2 regions of the Leptolyngbya sp. DQ-M1 genome follow, and region 1 is predicted to be linked to the other one. Evidence: predicted binding sites of a transcription regulator. Region 1 holds the regulator's gene; the other holds the start of a gene.
What was found. Region 1 encodes NtcA, which controls nitrogen genes in cyanobacteria. Its sites were predicted from a motif close to TTTGTANNNNNNNNTACAAA; they were not measured.

Region 1 (4,935 bases):
AGTGCTAGAACAATTCACTCAAGCCCGTCTAGGCGATGAATCGATCCCTTAGCTCACCAAGCGTTCTAAATACCGTTCGATCAGCAAAATCGCCACAATATCATCGATCGCTCTCGGCGGCGTTCGCATTCCTTGCGGGATCAACCGATTCAACCCTTCTGGCGGATAAAGCTGCCAATAGCGATCGCGAGCTTCTAAGGAACTATTGCGCTCATCCACCGTAATAATCCGCAGCGGCTCACTTAATTCATTCGCAATCTTGAGCTTCCAATCTTTTGAGGAAGTCTGATCCCCCATCACTAATAGCGAAATCGGATACCGCTCCCGCAAGCCTTGAATCGTCGCGATCGTGCTTTCGGCGCTGATCACTTCATGATAGTAGAGGCGGCGATCGACCCCCATGACCGCTAATCCACACTTTTGCCGCCCTGGATCAAACCCCAGAATTACTGGCTGTTCCGCCATGCTGCGTCTCTACTCCCCTATTCGCTGGATATGTTAGCTCGATGCTCTCAGCACCACTTGTCCGTTTTGAACTGCCACTAATTCTATTTTGAGCGGCCCAGCCGTGTATGTGGTATCCGATGCGATCGCTCGCAGTTCAACCGGAGTGGGATAGCGCCGCAGCTGGTCAATGAATGATCCTAATGTAAGCAGTTTTTCGATTTGAATGTTGTCGTTCAAAACGCCAGCGACACGAGCGCGAGTATTAGAAACAGCAAGCAGTTCTTGAATCGACCGTTGGAAGTCCTGCGGTGCAAGCTTGGAGGGATCGATCGTTTGGGCAGCGATCGTCTCTCCCGCAGAAAACACAACCCGATTGGGGACTGCACTCATGTAAACAAACACGGGTTTGTTTTCGCCTTTGACATAGTTTGCGAGGGCTTGTACCCGAACCAGATAATCTTGACCATTCCTGATTTGTTGAATCAAACTTTCAACTTCCGTCGTCCGAATCTGCACAATTTGCAGATCATCTCGTCCGAGCCGCAGTGCCTCAACCGCAGAACGATTTGCATATTGCAGGAGTTGATCGATCGCTGCTTTCGCACCTTCCGAATTTCCTACGCGCACCACGCCAGAAGACAACACTTGTGTCCGATAAATCGCCAGATCGCCGCTGCGAATTAGCTCGACATCCCGTTCAATTTGCTGCAGTGTCGCAGTTAGGCTGGCTCGTTGTGCCTCTAATCGCTTCAGATCCGTCTCACGCTGCCCAATCACCTGATCGCGCTCATTAATCTCACGATCGCGCTGTTCAATCAGTTTCGTGCGTTCGGCAATCTCTGCATCGCGCTCGGCGATCTGCTGCTTGACCTGATCGCGCTGCGTAATCAGGGTCTTTTGTTCCGACTGCAGTTGATTGATATCGCTGCGGAGTTTTAATGCTTGACCAGACACCGCGACCAGTTGACGACGCGTGAGATCACGCTGCGCTTCGGTGGTGCGGAGTTGAGCATTGGTTTCCCGTTGGCGATCGATTGAAGTTTTCAGATCGGCATTGATTCGCTTTAGCTGTTCCTCAACTTGGGCGCGTTCCGATCGAGCTTCTGTGAGTTGTTTCTCGACTTGCGCTTTCTGAGCATCGGTCGCCTTCAGATCGGTGGCAGCTTTTTCCAAATCGCGTCCGCGATCGCGCAGCTCGGTTTGGATTCGCCCAAAGTTCAGCAGCATTTCGCGAAAGGTTTTACTTGCCAGCAGCAGCACTCCTAAAGTTGAGGCAGAAATCAGCGTTCCGGTCAAAATGGTGACTACGACCGCGGTTTGCTTCGGACGAAGATTAAACAAGCTAAGCCGCGCTTTTCCCACACGAGTTCCCAAGCGATCACCCACTGTTGCGATCACTCCACCCAACACCAACACCACCAGAATTAAAATCAGCCCGACATCGGACATAAGACTCCCAAGAGATCCTTAGACCAGCACTTTTACACTGGCAAGGCAATTCTAGATCCGCCTATCATTATGCCTGTTCGATTTATACTTCGGGCGGGTCTTCAAGGAAAGAATTCTAGTCCAATTAGGTAAACTGCTGACTTAGCGTTACCGGGTTGTGAACGGTGATTTTTTTCTTGTGAATCGAAATCATTTTGTCCTGACGCAAATCTCCCAGTAAGCGCGTCACCGTCACGCGAGTCGAACCGATCGCTTCAGCGATCGCTTGATGCGAGAGTTTGAGGTCAATCATGATTCCCTCTTGCGATGGGACTCCAAAATCGCGGCAGAGAATCAGCAAAAAGCTCACCAATCGCGATCCCATATCCCGGTGCGCTAAGGTTTCGATCATCATCTCGGTTTGCAAAATCCGCGAGGACAAGCCTTTGAGCATCAGCATCGAAAGTTCGGGGTTTTCCTTCAGTGCTTTCTCGACTTGCTCGATCGGGATCGAAAGCAACTCAACCGGGGTAAAGGCAACGGCGTGATAAAAGCGATCGGCTCTTTGTCCGGTAATCAGTGACAGCACCCCGAATACGCTATTTTCTCTCAGCAGCGCCACCGTAATTTCTTCGCCTGCTTCGTATACCCGCGACAGTTTGACGGCACCCTTGACCAGAAAATACACTCGTTCTGCCGGATCTCCGGGAAAGAAGATTGTTTTGCCCCGTTCAAACGTTTCAATCACGGGAGGATATGCACTTCCTCCAATCTGACGGAACATTGCTGCAAGCGGTCTATCCTTGGTCACAACCATTTCTTTCCTTGTCGTGTCGAGTGCTGGATGAGTTTACAAGCCGGTCAGCGATCGAGCTTTGTAAACAATTGATGACTTTAGACCACTAAAACTGAGTCACCGAATGCTTTTTGTACACTGCGCTACATTTTAGCCGTGATCCTGAAAATCTCTGGGAATTTTCTACTTTCGAGCGTGTTTTTTTCGGCACGCTTAGATTCTCCCTCTCAGGGCTGAATAATTTTGGAAGATTGTACCGTAACTCGAATCGGATGGCGATAGTGTCACTTGCACCCATTCGAGCGGATTCCTTTGTGCTGCTGAGGTCGAGACGGTTGCTATGCGAAATGAATACTGCCAATGGTGTTGCCTTTGGCACAGGCTTACTCATTTACTTTCGCTGAGGTTTTAGTCTCTTCAACTGATGCCGCAGCGCTTCAATTTCAGGTTTTTCTCGTCCGTAGCGCCACTTCACATACGCTTGGGAAATGTCTTCGATCGCACCTGCTTGCTCTTGAGTCCGCATGGTTTTTGCTCGTCGGGCATATTCTAGCGGCGTATCTGCTGAAGATTTACGAGTGCCTTGCGCTTCGAGGCGAGACAGCATTTGCTGATAAAGCCGCTCCATCGGTGCAAGCTTCTGCAACCGCTGGTAAGTTCGCCATTTTTTCCAGCCTTGACCACACAGCCAAACCAGCAAGGCAGTGCTAATCATTAGTAAACACGCGGTCAAGAATCCACCTAATCCTTGAGTAAACAGCGCCAAAAACCAGCCGATCGCGCTCCCGATCGTCCGAATTACTTCGCTGATCCAAGCCGTTACAGGCAGAGGTAGCCATCCCGCGACCCAGTTCCAAAATCGCTGCAGCAGACTAAAGGGCTGATATTCCTCGATCGAAGGCGGAATCAGTTCACGTCCCGGAATCGGGTCGATCGTGAACCATCCCATGCGTGGCACGAAGACTTCTGTAATCGCGTAAGCATCGGTATTCTTCACAATGTACAGTCCGGTGAAGGGATTAAATTCTCCGGGCGCATATCCCGCTACTAATCGCGCCGGAATGCCAATCGATCGCAGCATCATCGTCAGTGTCGTAGAAAAATGATCGCGATCGCCGCCTTGATTTTGCAAAAATGCCTCGACGAGATCTTCACCCGGCTTCAGCAAATCCAGGTCTTGCCGAACCTGATAACGCTGCTTCAAATACTGCCCCAGATAAAGCGCCTTTTCATAATCGGACTCGATCGGCTGTTCAGAAGTTGCCAGGATTCGCTTCGTTTCTTTAGCGACATTCTGAGCAATTCCCGCTGGAATCTGTAAGTGTGGACTCTCTTTTGGATACTGCGCTCTGGACGAATACAGCCGCAGCAACGTGCGATCGCGATACGGCACATCCGACACCACGGTATAAGTAATGCCATCGCTTAACTCGATCGGCGCACGTAATCCTGCTTCGGGGTCGATCGCAATTTCATCGGTCGGGAAATAGATTTCTCTCGCCCTTGAAAGCGCCGGAATTAGATTCGGCATTGGGGCAATAATCGTGTAGGTCTGCACCACTTCGCGTGTTTTGCCGATCGTCACCGGAGTCGGCAGAAAGAACCGATATGACCAAGGTGAGCGTTTAACTGTCTGCGTCTTGTCGTTGCGCGACACTTCCCAACCCTGCCCTGTGTAGCGATCGAAAGCCATCACCCGCCAAAAGCCTTCGATCTGCGATCGCACCCGCATAATGACTCGCGGCTTTAATGGATGCCGCACGTTTTGGCTAATCTTGTCGCCAAATCCACCATAAGACAGGTCATCCGGATCTTGGCTTTGCCCTGCGCCTTTTCCGCTCCCCGATCGCATTCCCACACGCGGATCTCGACTCTGACCCATGCCCGGATTGGTAATCACTCGGTTATTAAATCGCTCCTGAACGCTCACCGGAGAACTGACCGGAAATATACGTAACTGATAGCCAGGAAGTCGCGGCATCAGCGCAAAAATCACCAATCCCAATGCCAGCACGATCGCAAAAATCGCAGGCAGCACTCGAAAATTGATTTTCTTAAAGCTGGTGCGCTCTAACTTGACCACATCTACGCCCAAGCGCGAACAATAATCGAGCATCAGTACCGGGAGCGCGATCGCCAAGAATACCAGCAGCATTGCGCCAAACAGCATCGTCTGACTCAGCGTACTTGCCACCGACAGCAGCACTAGCCCAATCATCATCGAATAGCCCAAATCCTTGCGGCGTGGCAAATCAAAGCTGTGC
Region 2 (4,935 bases), on a different contig from region 1:
AGTTTCAAAACTGCTAGCACAACGCAACTATAAGGTTTTCCGGGACGGCGAAAAGCTGTATGCGCACAAAGGACTAATCGGGCGAGTCGGGCCGATCGTCGTTCACGCTGCCATGATTCTGGTTTTGGTGGGTGGCGTAATCGGGGCAACCACGGGCTTTATGGCTCAAGAAATGGTTCCCAGTGGCGGCACGTTCAAAATCAATCACGTAGTCGATGCGGGAGTTTGGGCGGCTCCGCAAATTCCCCAGGATTGGTCAGTAAAAGTGAATCGATTTTGGATTGACTATCTGCCCACGGGTGAGATTGATCAGTTCTATTCGGATCTGTCTGTGCTGGACAAAGATGGAAAGGAAATCGATCGCAAAACCATTCACGTCAATGAGCCGATGAAGCATAACGGTGTAACGATGTATCAGGCGGACTGGTCGATCGCAGCGATTCAAGTCCGACTGAATAACAGTCCGGTGCTGCAATCTCCAATGGCAAAACTGAATGCTGTTGGTGGTCGAGTTTGGGGGACTTGGCTCCCGTTAAAACCAGACATGAGCGATGGTGTTTCTCTAGTGGCAAAAGACTTACAAGGCTTGCTGTTAATTTACGACATGGACGGTAAGCTGATTGCTACGGTGCGTAAAGGAATGGCAGTCGAGGTGAAAGGAGTACGCTTAGCGATCGTGGATCTCATCGGTAGCACTGGATTACAAATCAAAGCCGATCCGGGTATTCCGATCGTCTATCTCGGCTTCGGGCTACTGATGCTAGGCGTAATTATGAGCTATATTTCCCACTCGCAAGTTTGGGGCTTAGAGAAAGATGGCGCGATTTACATTGGCGGCAGAACCAACCGCGCCCAAGTCACGTTTGAACGGGAATTTCTGGGAATCCTGGACGCGATCGACCAAAATCAAACAGAATCGACTCCAACTAGCCAACTTGCACAAACTTAAGGAGTAAATCGCTGTGATACAAGATAGGCCTCGACTTGATCGGCTTGAAGCTGAGATCGGAAGCCAACATACTCTCAACGCTTCGCTAAGAACTTCGATCGAACTTCTCAACAATACGGTCGAATCCCAGCGTCAAGAAATCGCTGAATTGAGAGCAGCGACTGAAGCACTTTTGCAAACTGCCCAGCTTCATCAATCCAATATCAAGCTTCTTTCAACAGAATTTTGTCGCGATGGACATGGAGTATAGATGCCTTATCGCGTCTCTTTGCTGCTGACGATCGCACTCATCATTCCACTCGGTTACTTCGTGCGATTCTCGCCGCTATTTCCAGATTGGTTTAGCGATGTGTTCGGAAGTATTGCTTATCAAATCTTCTTTGCTTCACTGGTTCAATTCTGTTTTCCGAAAATATCGATCGCTAAAACCGCGATCGGCGTTTTTATTTTTGCGTGCGTGATCGAATTCTTGCAACTCTGGCAGCCTCCTTTTCTCCAAGCCATCCGCGCTACACTTCCAGGACGATTGATTCTCGGAAATACCTTTTTGTGGTCAGACTTTCCGCCCTATGCGATCGGCAGCACAGTCGGATGGCTTGGAATGCGCCAGCTTAAACGGGCTTCGTATGGCTAACTTCGACCACCGTATGCACATTCCCGCGAGGGGTGTAATCTGCTTTGACAGAGATCTCTAGCGGATCGCAGGCAGTGACGATATCATCGAGAATTTGATTCGCGGCTTCTTCGTGAGAAATGTAGCGATCGCGGTAGCTATTGATATACAGCTTGATCGCTTTGAGTTCAACCACGCGCTGATCCGGCACATAGTTCACATAAATTGTGCCGAAATCGGGATAGCCCGAAAACGGACATTTACAGGTAAATTCCGGCAGCGTAATCGAAACCGTGTAGCGTCGCCCCGGTCGCGGATTTGGAAAAGTAATCAGCTTGCCTTCTTCGATCAGGCGTTCCCCATACTTCACTTCTGGGCGTTCTTGCGCTTGTGTCATGTTGAATCTGAAAAAATAACCTGACTGATCTTAGCAACCCGATTTACACGACGATCGCCATCTGCATGAGGAACTTCTCCGTACAATCCCTGAAATTGATCCCCAAATCGGAATTTTCCTAGAAGAATCTTGACGAAAATCGCTTTGATTGCTTTAATTGCGGCTATTCTCAGGGCATTCCATTACGCTTCGACCGAAATACTTTATTGCTATGAATCCAATGCCGCAAAAAACGCCTTCCCGATCGGTGAACCTGCCCCCGCAGCCCCCGTCGGTTGGTTATTCCCCCTCCGTGCCCATCTCTGTCTATCGAGAAGTGGTTGCCGAACTCCAGGCAGCTAAAACGGAAATGGAGTCGATCAAAACTCAAAACCAGCAGTTAACCAAGCAAAATCAGCAACTGCGTCAGGAAATTGAAAAAGCCGTTCAATCGGCACTCAATCTACGCCAGTTCTCTAACTCGATCGCACCGGTCAAGCCTGTGGCACCGCCCCGGATCGATTTGACCCTCGACAGCGAACCCGTTTCATTTCAAATCCCGGTGATGCCGCCGAGAATGCTCGTAGAGCCGGAAGCTGAAGTGATCCCGCCGCACCTTGAGCTAAAACCACTGGACGACGACAAGCTGGTCATCGAGCAAGACAGCCAACCCCGGCGCAAACTCAAACTCGAAAAAGAATCAGGCATCGAGCTAAACGGCTGGATGCTCGGCGCTGTGATTTTGCTCATCGTTGTGAGTGCTTTTGGTGCAGGCTTCCTGCTGGTGCGTCCCTTACTCAATCCTTCGGCGAAGTAATTTCTTGATTCGTAACGCATTGCGATTCTGAAATTACGAATTGCAACCAGGGAATTCCGATTTTTATCGCTCCGTGCGAAACTCGGAAACAGCACTACGATCGGGCAGACTCAGTTATGAATCTGTATCAAATGTTGCAAAATCTACTTTGTGAACAATGATAGATAGTGTCATGCCCGAACGATAGAAATTAGGATTAAGGAGTGTAAGGCTTGAAAAAAGTAGAAGCGATTGTTCGCCCATTTAAACTCGATGAAGTCAAAATTGCATTAGTGAATGCTGGAATTGTCGGTATGACTGTTTCTGAAGTCCGAGGCTTTGGACGGCAGAAAGGCCAAACTGAGCGCTACCGGGGATCTGAATACACGGTAGAGTTTCTGCAAAAGCTCAAAATCGAAATCGTGGTCGAAGACGATCAGGTGGACATGGTGGTTGACAAAATCATCGTGGCAGCCAGAACCGGAGAAATTGGAGACGGTAAGATCTTCATTACTCCCGTTGACCAAGTGGTTCGGATTCGCACAGGTGAGAAAAACTTTGAAGCGGTTTAACGACAACCATTTTTTCTTCAGCTAAACAAAAGAGGCAACTGATATCGGTTGCCTCTTTTGTTTAGGGGGTAGGTCTTAATCGGGTCAGTTTCAGCTTAAACGGGCCTCCTGCTGTCTCTCCAAACGCTTTCACGCGCACAATGTAGTTTCCTGCCCGCGCAATCCGCGTAAACAGCAGCGAATTGGTCGTGCCATCAGAACCATCGTCGTTTTCTGCGATCGTCGCTCCTCGCGTAGACATCAGCGCCACGATCGTATCGAAGTTATCCGAAGACAAATCGATCGCAATCTGATCCCCTGCCTGCAATTGCACAAGGTAATCCCGCGCAAAGTTGCCGTCTCCGGTTGGAATATCCGTATCGGCTAAGCGATCGTTGACTTCCCGCCCCGGAGTCAGCGGAATCGGGGCATACGTGCGACTGGGCGTTTGTGCCATGGCACGAGTTGAAAGTACGCTGCCTGCGGCACACGCGAGCGTGACCGGCATCGCACAAACCCAAACCATCCATCGTTTCATCTTCACTCCTCACCTTGCTTTACTGCGCTTGACTTAAAACCTGCTCTAGGGCAGCGATTTCAACATCCCCTGAAAACACGCGACCATTCATCACAAAGAATGGTGTGCCATTAATGCCTAGCTTTTCTGCGAGTTGTACATCCGCTGTGATCGCCGCCTCGGCAGCTTGAGAGTTGCGATCGCGATCAAAGCGCGTCACGTCTAACCCTAAGCTTTTCGCCAAGTTCGCATACAGCGGCTCACCTAACTGTTGCTGCTGTGCGAACAAGCCATCGTGAAACTCCCAGAATTTCCCCTGCTGTCCGGCAGCCCAAGCGGCTTTTGCGGCTGGGAGTGCCTGAGCATGAATGCTAGTTAACGGTAAATGCTTATAAACTAGTGTGACGCGATCGCGGTTCTTTGTCACAAACTCGCGCACTGTTCCGGCTGCCGCCTGACAATAGGGGCACTGAAAATCAGAAAACTCAACAAGAACGGTTTTTCCGGCTCCTTTAGTCGGTGATTGGGCGATCACCGCTTTTGGCTTTTGCTGCAATTCCTGAATAAAGGACTGCTGTGCTTTGCGCTGAGTTTCTTGTTGCTCACGCTGGTAAGCTTGCACCGAGTCTAAAATCGCCTGTGGATTTTTCTGAAGGACTTGTAAAACTTGGGCTTCAAAATTTGGATCAATTTTGGTGGAATCTGCCTGCACCGGAGCAGAACAGCCAAATAAAATCAAGCTGACCAATAACCAGCTTGCGAAGTGTTTTAGCCTTCTCATTGCGTCTTAGCTCTAAAATCTGCCCTCGCACTATAGCTTATGTTAGCGATCGAGGGTAAAGAAGCGGGGAGCGAGGGACAAGCGTTGAAGGAACTACCCGATCGCTCTTGTGCAAAAGCAATGCTTTCCCCACTCTCCACCCACCTTCTACATTTCTCGCAGAATCGATGTGTCATCGCGCCCAACCTGAGTAAGAATAGAAAGGGGATCGCTTTACTGGGTGACGTAAGACTGTCGAGCAGTCGCGCAAAAGTTCGCTACTCCATCCGGATTGCAGGGATGAACAGCAACTTTACAGGATTCAGCAGTCCCAGCAGTGTGTTTTGAGTTGGAAACAGAACTTCCGCAACCG

Region 2: the regulator NtcA is predicted to act here: its motif matches at 2,877-2,896, upstream of NC981_RS21965 (P-II family nitrogen regulator).

Annotation. Positions count from the first base shown of each region.
Region 1 is NZ_JAMPLJ010000005.1:288,817-293,751, forward strand. It holds gene NC981_RS17810 (DUF885 domain-containing protein) at 1-52, shown strand, start outside; gene NC981_RS17815 (pre-16S rRNA-processing nuclease YqgF) at 49-465, opposite strand; gene NC981_RS17820 (DUF3084 domain-containing protein) at 499-1,896, opposite strand; gene ntcA (global nitrogen regulator NtcA) at 2,021-2,692, opposite strand; gene NC981_RS17830 (DUF3488 and DUF4129 domain-containing transglutaminase family protein) at 3,063-4,935, opposite strand, start outside.
Region 2 is NZ_JAMPLJ010000009.1:90,337-95,271, reverse strand. It holds gene NC981_RS21990 (cytochrome c biogenesis protein) at 1-949, shown strand, start outside; gene NC981_RS21985 (hypothetical protein) at 963-1,199, shown strand; gene NC981_RS21980 (DUF2809 domain-containing protein) at 1,200-1,583, shown strand; gene queF (preQ(1) synthase) at 1,561-1,959, opposite strand; gene NC981_RS21970 (hypothetical protein) at 2,171-2,755, shown strand; gene NC981_RS21965 (P-II family nitrogen regulator) at 2,968-3,306, shown strand; gene NC981_RS21960 (DVUA0089 family protein) at 3,368-3,823, opposite strand; gene NC981_RS21955 (thioredoxin domain-containing protein) at 3,843-4,583, opposite strand.